DNA from 2 places in the Micromonospora schwarzwaldensis genome. Region 2 is predicted to be linked to the other one. Evidence: riboswitches for the same ligand, from Rfam matches in the RefSeq annotation. Region 2 holds a riboswitch; the other holds the start of a gene.
What was found. A riboswitch is a leader RNA that binds a small molecule or an ion and turns the genes downstream of it on or off. The one in region 2 is predicted to bind cyclic di-AMP.
Positions count from the first base shown of each region.

Region 1: it holds a riboswitch for cyclic di-AMP, as region 2 does, so the genes downstream of both, VKK44_RS18625 (C39 family peptidase) here and VKK44_RS05360 (coiled-coil domain-containing protein) in region 2, are expected to answer to the same signal.

Region 1 covers NZ_CP154796.1:4,390,767-4,397,754, forward strand. Annotated here, with positions in the region: gene VKK44_RS18610 (CDP-glycerol glycerophosphotransferase family protein) at 1-399, shown strand, start outside; gene VKK44_RS18615 (alpha/beta fold hydrolase) at 396-1,196, opposite strand; gene VKK44_RS18620 (hypothetical protein) at 1,809-2,363, shown strand; gene VKK44_RS18625 (C39 family peptidase) at 2,424-3,317, opposite strand; cyclic di-AMP (ydaO/yuaA leader) riboswitch at 3,477-3,617, opposite strand; gene VKK44_RS18630 (hypothetical protein) at 3,945-4,709, opposite strand; gene VKK44_RS18635 (hypothetical protein) at 4,859-5,305, opposite strand; gene VKK44_RS18640 (acyltransferase family protein) at 5,384-6,592, opposite strand; gene VKK44_RS18645 (polysaccharide pyruvyl transferase family protein) at 6,738-6,988, shown strand, end outside.
Region 2 covers NZ_CP154796.1:1,098,481-1,105,468, forward strand. Annotated here, with positions in the region: gene VKK44_RS05340 (cellulose binding domain-containing protein) at 1-1,215, shown strand, start outside; gene VKK44_RS05345 (hypothetical protein) at 1,372-1,776, opposite strand; gene VKK44_RS05350 (STAS domain-containing protein) at 2,249-2,608, shown strand; gene VKK44_RS05355 (SRPBCC family protein) at 2,670-3,182, shown strand; gene VKK44_RS05360 (coiled-coil domain-containing protein) at 3,251-4,336, opposite strand; cyclic di-AMP (ydaO/yuaA leader) riboswitch at 4,342-4,471, opposite strand; gene VKK44_RS05365 (cation diffusion facilitator family transporter) at 4,614-5,528, opposite strand; gene VKK44_RS05370 (HelD family protein) at 5,606-6,988, opposite strand, start outside.

The DNA of each region.
Region 1 (6,988 bases), 3.3 Mb from region 2:
CGACCCCACCTGTGGGGCGCGGCTGCGGCCCGGGACCTGACGCTCACCGACTGCGTCAACCGCGCCGACGCGCTGGTCTCCGACGTCTCCGGGGTCATCTCCGACTGGCTCTACTCCGGCAAGCCGTACGCGGTCACCGACACCGGCGCCGACGGCGCGCACTTCGTCGAGCGGTTCCCGCTCGCGGCCTCCGGCTACGTGCTGCGCCGCGACATGTCCAACGTGGACGACGTGCTCACCGCGCTGCTCGACACCGACCCGAAGGCCGCGGAGCGCTGGACGGCCCGGACCCGCTACCTGGGCGACTTCCCCACCGACGGCTACGCCGAGGCGTTCCTCGCCGCCGCCCGCCGCGAGCTGGAACCGGACTGGGCCGTCCCGGCGCCGCGTCCGGCCTAGAGATAGGGGTCGAGCAGGGCGAGCACCGCAGCCGGGTCCTCGACGTGGGCGTGGTGGCCCAACCCGGGCAGGGTGGCCACCGGCACGCCGAACGCCTTGAGCTGCGCGTCCGTCACCATCGGATCCGTCTCGCCGCGCGCCAGCAGCACTTGCGCGTCGGCGGCGGCGGCCAGCAGGGCGGGCATGTCGGGCTCACCCACCGCGAACGCGGCCGGATCCATGGCCAGCCGCCACCGTCCACCGCCCCGCTCGTCGCCGCCGGGGTGGCTCCGGTGCCCGCGGCCGTCCTCCCGCCGCAGCCCCGCGTCGACCACCGGGTGGTCGGGGGCGAACAGGCCGGCGAGCCCGGAGACCCGCAGGTAGCGGCGGGCCGCCTCGTCACGGGTGGCGAACCAGGTCACCGGCCGGGCCGCCAACTCGTCCGCCTTGGCCAGCTCGGCCGGTGACCAGACCACCTTGATGCCCAGCCCGACCACCGCGTCGACCGGCAGGCCCCGCTGCCGGGCGGCGAGCGACAGCGCCACCACCCCGCCGAGCGAGTGCCCGAGCAGCACCAGCCGGTCGTGCGGGCCGAGCCGGAGCGCGTCGAGCCCGTCCGCCACCCGCCGCGCCAGGGCCGCGAACGAGTACCCGGCCTCCGACAACGGCGGTGACCAGCCGTGGCCGGCCAGGTCGGGGGCGAGCCAACGCCCCTGCCAGCGACGCTCCAGCAGCGGCGCCCAGGGCAACCACACCTCGCCGGTGGCACCCATGCCGTGCAGGAGCACCAGGTGGCGGGTCCCCGTCACATCGCCCATACGCCGCAGTCTGCCACCGCACGGACACCCCGCGCGAGACCACGCACGCCGGCACCGCCCCGGGCGAATGGAACGCGGTGATTGCCCTCGGACACCGGAGACACCACCGCGTCGTTCCACAACCTGGGCGCGGAGCGGTGTCGACGCGTCGGGCATGCCGGACGTTGCTTGCGCTCGCAGCGCTACGAACTTGATGGCGTGGACGGGTCACCCGTCCTGACCCGTCCACACCATCAGGTTTGCAGGCGCTGGACGTGACACTGGTGGGACGGCGAGTGGAACGCGGTGGATGTGTGGGCGCGCGTGAGACATCCCTGGCGTGCCAGTGCCTCACGGGGTGGGTTGTCCGGTTCGGCGGTGGTGGGCGGCACGCTGGCGGCGGAATCGTCGACGGGGTGGCGGCGTTGTATCCCGGTGCACGGCCGAGGAAGGCAAGCGCCCCCGCGCCGCCCCCCGCCCGGGAATGACGGTGGACCCCCGGTCGTTACACACAGTTCCGGCGCCGCGACGAGGCCCCCGCCCCGCGAGCAGCCGGATCCCCCGAGCTTCTTCTTGTGCGCCTGACGGTGCCCGCACCCCCCGGTGCGTTGACCCCCGAATGGAGCCCTCCCCATGAACACGATGCTGCGTAAGAGTGTGCTGGGTATTGCTGGTCTGGCTTTCACCGGTGGTGTGTTCGCCGGTCCGATCGCCGGTCACGTCGAGTCCGCGCACGCCGCCACCGCCAGCAAGCCGATCGCGGTCGCGAGTGTGCAGGGTGAGCAGTCCACGATCACCCTCAACGACGAGCAGACCGCCAACGTCAAGGCGATCATCGCCGCGACGAAGAAGGCCGGCCTGCCGGAGCGGGCGGCGGTGGTCTCGATCGCGACGGCGTTGCAGGAGTCGAAGCTGGAGAACCTGGGCCACCTCGGCGACCGCAACGACCACGACTCGCTGGGTCTGTTCCAGCAGCGCCCCTCCTCGGGTTGGGGCACGCCGGAGCAGATCACCGACCCGGAGTACTCGACCCTCGCGTTCCTGAAGGGGTTGAAGCAGGTCGACGGCTGGCAGGACATGCCGGTGACCAAGGCCGCCCAGACGGTGCAGGTGTCGGCCTACCCGGACGCGTACGCCCAGTGGGAGAAGCAGGCCACCGACCTGGTCGCCAAGCACTGGAACAGCTAAGACGGCATGAAGGCCGGCACCCCCAGCGGGTGCCGGCCTTCAGCGCGTACCGGAAACGGGTCAGGCGGAGTAGCCGCGCGTGGCCATCCAGTTCGCCAGGTCGATGGTGCTGATCCAGTACGCCGGCAGCGACGGGTCGGCCGAGTCGGCGATCCGTACGGTCCGGCCGTCGTTCTTGTAGCCGACCACGGCGATGTAGTGGCCGCCCGGGAACGAGTGCCAGCCGCCGTCGGTGTCGGTGGCGTCCCCGACGACGTTCGAGACCACGGCCCGGCCGTTGCTGACCGCGTTGACCACGTCGGCCTGGAGCCGGTCGATCTGGGCCCCGGTGGCCGTGCCCGGGATCATGCGGGTCCGGTACGGGTCGCCCTTGACCTGCTGGTTGAGCACCCGGGTGGTGTCCTCGGCCGAGTTGGTGCCCATCTCGGTGGTGCCGAGCGCGACGGCGAGCGTGTCCTGGCTGCGCTCGATGCCGGTGGCGCTGAGCGCGTTCCGCACCGCGGCCGGGCCGCAGTAGTAGTAGGTGGTCTGCGCCTGGTAGTCGTAGTCGAGCACCCTGCTCGACGGCGGCTTCGGCTTGGCCGTGCGGGTGGTGTCCGGGTCGGCGACCTTCGCCGACGGCGACGCCGTGGGCGACGCGCTGGGCGAGCGGCTGGGCGAGGCGCTGGGTGACGCGCTCGGCGACGGGGCGGCGATCCGTGCCTCACTGCGGCTGGCGGTGTCGCCCAGGCGGGAGCCGAGTTCCGCCACCGTGGCGGTGTTCTCCTGCCGGGTCGGCGCGTCGTCGTTGGCGGTCAGCGCGGCGCCGGTGCCGCCGGCCAGCACGAGGGCCGCGGCCGAACCGGCGATGATCTGGTACGGGCGCTGGGTCGCGAGGCGACGCAGGTGGCGCTTCAGGTGGTGCTTCACGGGTTTCCTCCACGGGGGTGGGCGGCACGCACCGGCCCCGCACATGGAGGAACCCACATGCGCTGGCGGGCGGAACGGCCACGGGACGTCGCCCGGGTTGCCGGGCGGACAGGGGTCGGAAAGCGGCGTCGCGTCAGGCGAGCGCCGGCACCCCGATGCCGTGGAGGCGGGGGGACGTTCGGGGGGTGGTGGGCACGAGGATGGAACTCCTTCCGTGTCCGCCGACCGGGTTAGCTGACGGATTCGGGCGGGAAGTACGCCCTACCGCGGGCCGTGGCTCGCGGATTCACCCCGATGGTGCGATGGGTCCCCGGTTCGTATTGCACGATTAGGCGGGTCGGCGCGGCGTCGCCATCTGCGATCGGGAACCGCACCGGACCGCGCCGACACTACCGGTGGGTACACGCCCTGCCAAGCGCTCTCACCTGCGCAAACGTCGTGGGCGACTACGGATTCGGAACAGTCGGTCACCGACTTCCCCCTATGGGACAAGCGGTCGCGTCGGCGCCCGTCCGGCAGGAAGCGGACATCCGGCGGGTGGAGAAACGGGCAGCGGGCGCAGCAGGGGCCATCGATCCGGACGCTCACCGGTGGGCGGCACCGGTGACCGGCGTCACCGCTTCCGGATAACGATTCGGTCGACGTCCCGTCGTGGGCGCCGGTGCGTGCCGGTCAGCCGACGCGGGCCGGACGCCACCGGGTCCCCGGTACGGCTGCCGGGGCCGGGAGGCGGGTCGCCGGCGAGACGCGGGACGCGGGTGCCGGCCGCAGCGCCGTGGTGGCCGCGTACGCCTCGGCGGCGAGCGTCCGGGCCGCCTCGGCGGCGAGTTCGGCGTCCCGCCAGGCCAGGCGCTCCCGTTCGGCGGCTGCCTCCCAGCCGGCCCGCCGCCCGTCGCGGATGGTCCGGGCCAGCACGATCTCCTGCTCGGCCGGGTGCCGGCGTGGGTCCCACCCGTTGCGGCGGGCCAGCACGTCGGCGAGTTGGCGGGCGGTCAGCTCGCCTCGCCAGTGCGCCGCCATGGCGGTGCGGTGCAGCCAACGCTCGCGCGCCGCGTACTCGGCGGGGGTGCGGGGCGTGTGCGGGGCGGGCAGCGCGCCGGCGGCGGCCAGGCGGCGGGCGGCGGCGTCCGACTCGTCGTAGGCGGTCCAGGCCCGGTCCGCCTCGCTCTGGGCGGCCAGCCACTGCTCGCGGCGACGGCGGGCGGTCTGCGCGGCCCCGGCGGCGGCCACCGCCACCTCGTCGGCGTACCGGGTCAGGTCGGCGCGGTGGAGCGCCTCCACGTCGACCGGTTCGGGTGCCGGGTCCACCGCGCCGTCGCGTTCCGGGCGCGCGACCAGCACGGCGAGCAGGACGAGGGCGAGCACGGTCAGGGCCGACCAGATGGCGGCGGCCTCGGGGACGGCGGTGAGGAAGTGGAGAAGAACGGTCTGCGACATGGTCGGCACCTCACGGGAGACAGTGGCGGGGAACTCCGCACGGCCGGTCGGGGCGGGGCGCGGCCGGAGTCCGGGCGCCGCCGGGCCGCCGAGGGCGGGTGCGGGGTGAGGTTCGGTGGGCGCGGTCACGGGCCGGGGCCCGTGGCGGGTCAGCGCGCGGGCGGGGCCCGCGGACCGGCCGGTGCCGGCGGCTGGCCGGCCGGGAACGGGTGCCGCCCGGTCGGGGGCACGGCCCCGCCCGCCGGCTGCGGCTCGGGAACGTCGACGCGGCTGCCCTGCCGATCGACGGCGGGGACGCCCTGTCGCTCGGTGACGGTGCTGCTGCGCCGCTCGACGACGGCGTCGCCGGGCCGACCGACGATGGAGGCGCCGGCAATCGCGTCGGCCCGCCGGTCGACGACGGTGTGGCCAGCCGGTGGCGGGCCGCACGACGGACCGGCGACCGGGCCGGCCACCGCCGGTGCGATCGGGGACACGCCGGTCGGCAGCGTGGCGGCCCCCAGCGAACAGGCGACGACCACGGCCAGGCTGGCCAGCATCCGTGCGGCCCAGCGCGCCACCCACCACACGGGACAGGTGAGCGCGATCGGAGCCACGGCTACAAATTACCGCCGATCCGGGCACAGCGCATCGTCGCCCGGCGTGTCGCGACGCCGCTGACCAGGGTGGACCGCTCAGTCCGGCCGGCGCCGCCCGGCGTACTCGATCGAACGGTCCGGCTCCCCGGCGGACGCCGCGCCGGTGTCGTCGGCGGCCGAACGCGGTGCGGGCACGCCGGGTGCCGGCGCAGCGGCGGCCGGGCCGCGACGGGCTCGGCGCGACGGGCCGAGGCGGCGCATCATCGGCTCCTCCACCCAGCGGTGCAGCGCCGCCGCGAGCGCCAGGGTGAGCAGCAGGAAGCCGAGCACCGCGAGCGGGCCCCGCCACCCGCGCAGCCCGGTCCCCCAGTGGCCGGTGAGCCGCAGCACGGTCATCATGACCAGCACGTGGACCAGGTAGAACGCGAACGAGACCTCACCGAGCCAGACCATCGGCCGGGACCGCCACGGGGTCCGCCGGCCCCGCACGTCGGCGTCCGCCGCCGCGGCGATGACCACCAGGTACGCGACGGCGAGCAGCGCCGCCCAGAACTCCGCCCGGATCCACAGCGCGGCGACCACCCAGGTGGCGACGAAGATCAGGCTGGCCGAGGTCAGCCCGGGGCCGCGCCAGCGGTCACGGCGCATCAGCTCGGCCGCCGCCGCCCCCATCCAGAACTCGATCGAGCGGGTGACCGGGAAGATCTGGGTGAACCACCAGCGCTGCTCCTCGGGCACCAGGTGCTGGCCGGGCCAGAGCGCCAGGATGAGCAGCGGCGCGGCGACCAGCGCGGCCCGGAGCACGCCGGTACGCGCCCGGCGCAGCCACGGCACCACCAGCGGCAGGCACAGGTAGAAGGCCAGCTCGCAGGAGAGCGACCAGCTCACGTTGTTGATGCTGTAGAAGTAGCCGTTGACCGGGATCCACGCCTGGACCAGGAAGAGGTTGCCGATCGCCGCCCAGGGCAGGACCGGGTCGGCGAACCAGGCCGCCACGGCCAGCGCCGCCAGGAACGTCACCACGTGGTTCGGGTAGATCTTGGCCGCCCGGCGGCGCAGGAACGTCCACCCCGACTCGCCACCCCGGTACGACCAGACCAGCACGAATCCACTCAGGATGAAGAAGAACTCGACGCCGGAGAGCCCCAGGCTGAAGACCTTGCCCATCACCGTCTTCCACTGCGGCTCCGCGATGATCTGCATGGTGCCCGCGTGGAAGCCGAAGACCAACAGGGCCCCGATCCACCGCAGCCCGGTCAGCGACGGCAGACGCGGAGCACGGGTGGTGGTCGGGGCACTGGTCATCCCGGGCACCTTACCGGGTCGCAGGGCGCGGGTTCCGGCACGGCGACGTCCGGGCCGGTGCCCGCGGACGGCGGATAGGATTTCCGTTCCTGCCCGGCGGGGCCCCACCGGGCCCGCCGGACCCGTACGGAAGGTGAGCAACCGGATGCACCAGCGGATCCTCCTCCGCGCCCGCAAGGGCCCGTTCGACGTCCTGACGCCCGAGGAGACCTTCGCCGGCAACTGGATCAGCGACAACACCGGCAACCTGGTCTTCAGCCACGCCGCACACAAGCTGCTGGCCACCTCCACGGCGGAGGTCACGTCGACCCGGAAGCTCGCCGACCCGCGCGACGCCGACGAGATCAACGAACGGTACGACGTCTTCGTCGTACCGTTGGCCAACGCGTTCCGGCG
Region 2 (6,988 bases):
ACCACCAGCCTCGACTACGCGGAGACCAAGCCGGCGATCATGGTCCGGGCCGGTAACTTCACCGACGCGGACCGCCCCAACGACAGCCACGTGGCGTTCTCCACCGACGGCGGCGCGAACTGGTTCCAGGGCACCGAGCCCGGCGGGATCAACAACGGCGGCACGGTGGCCGCGTCCGCCGACGGCAGCCAGTTCGTCTGGTCGCCCGGCGACGCCGGCCAGCAGGTGGTCCGCTCGGTCGGCTTCGGCAACTCGTGGACCGCCGCCACCGGCATCCCGGCCAACGCCACCGTCGAGTCCGACCGGGTCAACCCGAACAAGTTCTACGGCGTCAGCGCCGGGAAGTTCTACGTCAGCACCAACGGCGGGGCGGCGTTCACCGCCACCGCGGCGACCGGCCTGCCCACCACCGGCGTCAAGTTCAAGGCGCTGCCCGGCGTCGAGGGCGACGTCTGGCTGGCCGGCGAGGGTGGCCTCTGGCACTCCACCAACTCCGGCGCGAGTTTCACGAAGGTCACCGGCGTGTCCACGGCGGTGAACGTCGGCTTCGGCAAGGCGGCGCCCGGGAAGACGTACCCGGCGTTGTTCACCGTCGGCACGGTGGACGGCACGCACGGGGTGTACCGCTCCGACGACGCGGGCGCCACCTGGGTGCGGATCAACGACGACCAGCACCAGTACGGCAACGCGGGCGAGGCGCTCACCGGCGACCCGCGCGTCTACGGCCGGGTCTACCTGGGCACCAACGGCCGGGGCATCCTGGTCGCGGACCGCCTCGGCGGCACGCCCACGCCCACGCCGACGTCGGCGAGCCCGACCCCGACCAGCCCGACGCCGACCCCGACGAGCCCTTCGCCGACGCCGACGTCGCCCAGCCCGACGCCGACCTCTCCGTCTCCGACGCCGACCGGACGCGGCTGCGCCGCCACGTACGCGGTGACGAACTCCTGGCCGGGCGGCTTCCAGGGCGAGGTGACGGTCCGCAACTCCGGCACCACGCCGATCGCCGGCTGGACGCTGACCTGGACCTTCCCCGACGGGCAGCGGATCGCCCAGCTCTGGAGCGGGACGTACACCCAGACCGGCTCGGCCGTCACGGTCACCGACGCCGGCTGGAACGGCAACCTCGGCGTCGGCGCGTCGACCACTGTCGGCTTCACCGGTACCGCCACCGGCGGCAACCGCACCCCGACCGTCGCCTGCACCGCGCGCTGACCGGTTCCGCGGGCGGCACTACCAGACGACCATGAGGTTGACCGGACTGGAAAGCGCTCTTTCGCCCGTCAACCTCATGAGCACCGAAGCCCGCTGACGCAACGGTGGCCGTCCCCTCGTCGGGGCGGCCACCGTTCGTCGTGTGCGGGGGTGCGGTCAGCCGTCCAGGCCGGCGGGGGAGTTCGGCCGGTCGACGTCGACGAATTCGATCTCGTCGCCGCCGCGCTCCCGGCTGCCGGCGGCGCGGGCGGCGGTGCCGGCGGCCCAACCGATGGCCGCGCCCGCCAGGGCCGCCGCGATCAGCAGCGTCCACGGCAGCGCGGGCCGCCGGCCGGCGAGCGCGTCGAAGGCGAGGCCGGCCCGGCGGCGTGCCTCGTCGGCGGCGGAGCCGACCAGGTCGGTGGCGTCGTCGGCCAGGCCGGAGGAGTTGCGGCGGGCGACGCGGGTGGCGTCCCGCACGCTGTCACCGGCGGATCCGACCGCGGAGAGCAGGTGCTGCCACGCCTGGTCCGCGACCCGCTCGGGCTTGCTGCGGCGGTCCAACAGACTGGATCCGAACATCGTTCTACCTCCTCGGGTGCCGAAGCCCGGCGGCCAGGTCGGACTCCGGTGGTCATCCGGCGCGTCACGGTTCACTCCCCGTGGGCAGTGCCCGGCCCGCTCCCGCGCCAAACCCCCTCCCGCTCCGCCCGCCGCGCGAATGACGACGGGCGCCGTCGGTGCGGCGGGCGCGGGGAAAGGGACGGGGTGGGCCGAATCACCTGTACGCGCCGGGGGCCGGGTGCCCCTGCGGGGTGCGCGGGCCCGCTACCCTGGGTCGGCGGATCGGCCGACCCGGTCCGGTCGTTCGGCCGGTCGCTGGTCCGCGTCGAGGGGAAATCGGAACCCGGAGGTTCGGATTGGGCTCGCCCAGGTGTGCCCAGTCCGCGAATTGCTCATCCCGGGGGGTGGCGACCGGGGCCGTTGGAGGAATACTCTCGGTCGCGGCCCGCGTACTGATGAGGCGCCCGTTGGGGCGAGTGGAGGTGCTCGCGTGAGCCTGTCGATCGTGAAGTCGGTGCGTCCGGGTGGTGTCGTCCAGATCGCGCCCCGTGGGGAGATCGACGTCGACACCGCGTACGAGGTGCGGGAAGCGATCGCCGAGGTGCTCGCGAAGGCCCGTCCCGCCCGCATCGAGCTCAACATGCGGCTCGTCACGTTCATCGACTCGGTCGGCATCAGCGCCATGGTCGCCGGCTTCCAGACCTGCGAGGTCAGCGGCGTCAAGCTCGTGGTCACCGAGCCGAGCCGGTTCGTGCACCGGCAGCTCTGGGTGACCGGCCTGCTCGGTCTCTTCGGCGCGCCGGAGCCCTGGTTCGCCGACGACGCGCCCGAGGTGCTCCCCGGCGCCTGAGCGTCACCCGGCGTCACCGAACCCTGCTCCCGGCCACCGCCGACCGGGGACCTTCGACCCGTTGCCAGGTCGGCCCCGGTACGGGACGATCGTCCGGACCCACGACGGCGAGGGGGACGGGTTGCAGAGCAGCGACAGCTTCAGCTACACCGTGCAGGCCCGGTGCAGCCGGGCGGACGCGGTGGCCCTGCTCGGCGACCTGAGCCGGCAGGGCGAGCTGCATCCGTTGATCGTGCGGGTCCGGCAGTTGCCGCCCCGGTCGGGCGCGCTGGCCAGCTTCGCGATCACCGACCGTCTGGAGCTCGGTCCGCTGCACTTCCCGGTCACCTACCAGGCGGACGTGTTGATCGCCACCGAGGACGAGGTGGTCACCGTCGCCCGGCAGCAGCCGGCGACCACGGTCCGCAACCACACCCGGCTGCGTGACGAGCCCGACGGCGTGGTGCGGATCGACGTGGAGATCACCCTCACCGCGCCGGCGCCGCTGTTCGGTTACGCGTTCCGCCAGGCACGGGCCGCCCACCTGGGCCTCGCCGCGCGCCTCGGCGCGACCCTGGAGGCTCGGCCGGCCTGACCGGGCGGTGTCCCCTCCGGCTCGCGTGGCGTGGCGGCACCCGGCGTGGGCCGGGTGCCGCCGTGCCGTCAGTACACCGACAGGTGCACGTGGTTGGTGTGGTCGCTGGACGGGTCGCCGTTGCCCCCGCTGTACGACTTCCAACCGCTGCTGGGCAGCCAGATCTGCTTGAACCAGATCACGTAGAGCACGGCGAGCGGGTCGGCGTTGCGCACGAAGTACGCGGCCAGGTTGTTGCCGTACGTCCGGTCGCCGCCGCTGGCCACGCCGCCGAAGCCGCTCTTCTGGGCCGCGAAGTCGCAGGCCCGGCCCTTCGGGTGCTCGCCGGAGCCGCTGGGCCGGTGGCAGGAGACGTACCGGGTGAAACCGGCGGCCTTGGCCTGTTGCAGCGCGTGCAGCGTACGCGGGGTGATGCAGCCGCTGGCCGGCGTCGGGTCGTCGACGCTGCACGACTCCGCCGGCCAGGAGCCGTCGGAGTTGCGCTTGGCCGGCTTCGCGTTCGCCGTGGAGGTGCCCCGGATGCCGCTGCCGCTGCTGCCGCCGCCGCTGCTGGCGGACGGCCGGTTGTTGGCCTCCTCCAGCGCCTGCTCGGCCTGCTCCTTGCGCTTGGCCATCACCGCGACCTGTTTGCGCTGCTCGCGGACCTCGCCGTCGAGCGCGGTACGGGTGCGGATCGCCTCGTCGCGAGTGGCGATCAGCTCGCGCAGCGTCCGGTCCTCGTGCGCGGCGACCGTCTCCAGGGCGGCGGCCCGGTCCATGAAGCCTTCCGGGCTGGTGCTGCCGAGCAGCGCCGCGGCGGTGCCCATCCGGCCGGTGCGGTACGCCACCTCGGCGATCTCACCGACCTTGGCGTCGCGTTCGGTCAGCTCCGCGTCGATCGTCACGAGTCGTTCGTTGAGCTGCTTCTGCCGGGTCACCGACCGGCTCAGTGCGGCCTTGGCCTCCAGCCAGCCCTTGCTGGCGGCGTCGAGTTTGGCGCGCAGCGCCGGCGTGCCGCCCTCGTCGTCGTCGCCGGGCGCGGCGGCGAGCGGGCTGGTCGGGGGCGCCGCCGAGGCGGGGGAGACCGGCACCGTCGCGAGGCCGAGGCTCAGCATCGCGACGAGCAGGGCCGCCATCCGGGCGGCCGTTCGTCGTTCAGGTGCCACTGGGGGCATTCACGTGTCCTTCCGTCAACCGCCGACCGGGTTAGCTGACGGGTTCGGGACGGAAGATCCCTACCGCTGACGCGGATGCACCCCACGTACGTGGTTCCCCGGCTCGCCCCGCGGGCGATTAGGCGACGGCCGCTCCGTCGGCGCCGGATGACGCCTGCGGGTCGGCCGCGACCGAGCCTACCGGCGTTGCCCGGAGCCGGCTCCGCCACCCGGAACCGAATACCGGGCAAAACCGGCATAAGTCAACAATAGCCACTCGAATTTAAGTCTGTCCTAACTACCAGCCGGTTGGGCCACAGGCACCGGCGGACGCTCCGGGTTCGATCTGCAACGTGGCGTGATCGATCGAGAAGTCCTCGTGCAGCGCGGCCCGGGCGGCGGCCAGCACGGTGGCGACCTCCGCGCCCGGATCGGTGGTCAGGTGCGCCGAGGCCACGTCCATCCCGGAGGTGAGCGTCCAGACGTGCAGGTCGTGCACCTCCGCCACGCCGGGCACGGCGGTCAGCCGGTCGTGCACGGCGGTCACCTGAAGGTGTTCCGGCGCGGCCTGCACCAGGATGCGCACCGCGGCCCGGCCGAGCCGCCAGGTGCGCGGCAGGATGAACAGGCCGATCGCCACCGCGACCAGCGGGTCGGCCCACCACCAGTCGGTGACCGCGATGACCAGCGCGGCGCCGATCACCCCGAGCGAGCCGAGCAGGTCGCCGAGCACCTCCAGGTACGCGCCGCGCAGGTTGATGCTCTCCTGGGCGCCGGAGCGCAGCAGCGCGAACGCGGCGATGTTGGCGAGCAGGCCGAGCACGGCCACCACCAGCATCGGTCCGGCGAGCACCTCCGGCGGCTCACCGAACCGGCGTACCGCCTCGATCAGGACGTAGACCGCGACGGCGCCGAGCAGCACCGCGTTGGCCAGTGCGGCGAGCACCTCCAGCCGGTAGAGCCCGAACGTGCGTTGCGGGTCGGTCCGGGCGCGTCGGGTGGCGGTGATCGCCGCGAGCGCCATGCCGATGCCGAGCACGTCGGTGAACATGTGGCCGGCGTCGGAGAGCAGCGCGAGCGAGCCGGTCGTGACAGCGGCCACCGCCTCGACCACCATCAGCACGGCGAGCAGCGCGAACGCCGCCCAGAGCCGACCGGAGTGCCGGTGCGCCGCGTTGGCCACCGCAGCGCTGTGGTCATGACCTGCGCCCACGCACCCACCCTCCCGTCCCGTTCCCCGGACGGGCCCAATCTATGCTCACATCGCTATGTGTGCAAGTGACTGGGACGTCACGCCACCGGATCGAGCGTGGTCAGGCGCTGGGTGGCCCGGGACAGCGCGACGTAGAGCGTGCGGACCCCGGAACCGGGGTCGGCCCGGATCTCGCTCGGGGCGACCAGCACCACGCCGTCGTACTCCATGCCCTTGGCCTGGAGGCTGGTGACCACCTGGAGCCGGCCGTCGCCGAGCCCGCCCAGCCAACCGGCCACCTCGTCCCGGCGCGGCACCGGCGTGATCACGCCGACCGTGCCCTCGACCTCGGCCAGCAGCACCCGGGCCGCCTCGACCGTGGCCGCCGGCAGCTCGGCCGCGGCCACGGTGCGCTCCACCGGCGGCACACCGGTGGAGCGCACCGCCTGCGGCAGCGCCAGATGCGGATACCGCCGACGGATCTCCGCCGCCGCCACCGCGAAGATCTCCGCCGAGTTGCGGTAGTTGGTGGTCAGCTCGAAGCGACGCCGGGGCCGCCGCCCCAGCGCCTGGTCACGGGCCCGGTCCAACTCCTGCGGATCGCCGGTCCAGGCGGTCTGCGCCGGATCGCCGACCACCGTCCAGGACGCCAGCCGGCCGCGCCGCCCGACCATCCGCCACTGCATCGGCGAGACGTCCTGCGACTCGTCCACCACCACGTGGGCGAAGTCGCGGTAGTCCACCGGGCGCTCCCGGGCGGCGGCCCGGGCCGCGCGCTGCCGATCGGCGTACGTGCTCAGCTCGCGCACGCCGCCGGCCAACTGGTACGGGTCCCGCTTCGGTCGGGCCCGCCGCACCGGCTTGCCGAGCAGCGCGTCCAGCTCGTCCAGCAGCGCGATGTCGGCGACGGTCAACCCGTCGGTGTCCAGCGTCCGGTACGCGTCGGTGAGCAGCCGGATCTCGGTCGCGGAGAGGACCCCGCCGGCGTACCGGCGCAGCCGCTCGGGCCGGGCCAGCCAACCCAGCACGTGACGCGGGTGCAGCCGGGGCCACCAGGCCTTGAGGAACTCGCGGAACTCCGGTCGCTCGATGATCTCGTCCTCGAACGCGGGCTGCTCCGGCAGCCGACCCACCCGCAGCGTCCTAGCCTGCCCGTAGAGCGCGGCGAGCACGGCGTCGAACGCGGCCCGGCGCACCTCGTTGCGGCGCGCGCCCCGGGTCAACGTGCGGTCCCGCACCGCGTCCAGCGCCGGCCGGTCCAGCCGCAGCAGTTCGCCGCGGTAGAGCAGGCGCAGCTCGGCCGGGGAGTCCGGCACCGCGTCCCGGGCCGCGCGCTCCAGCACCCGGCGCATCCGCAGCGAACCCTTCACGGCCGCCACCTGCGGCGGGTCGGTCCGGGTCGCCGACAGGCCCGGGAACAGCGAGCCGAGCGAGTGCAGCGTGGCGGTCTCCTCACCGAGCGAGGGCAGCACCGACGCGAT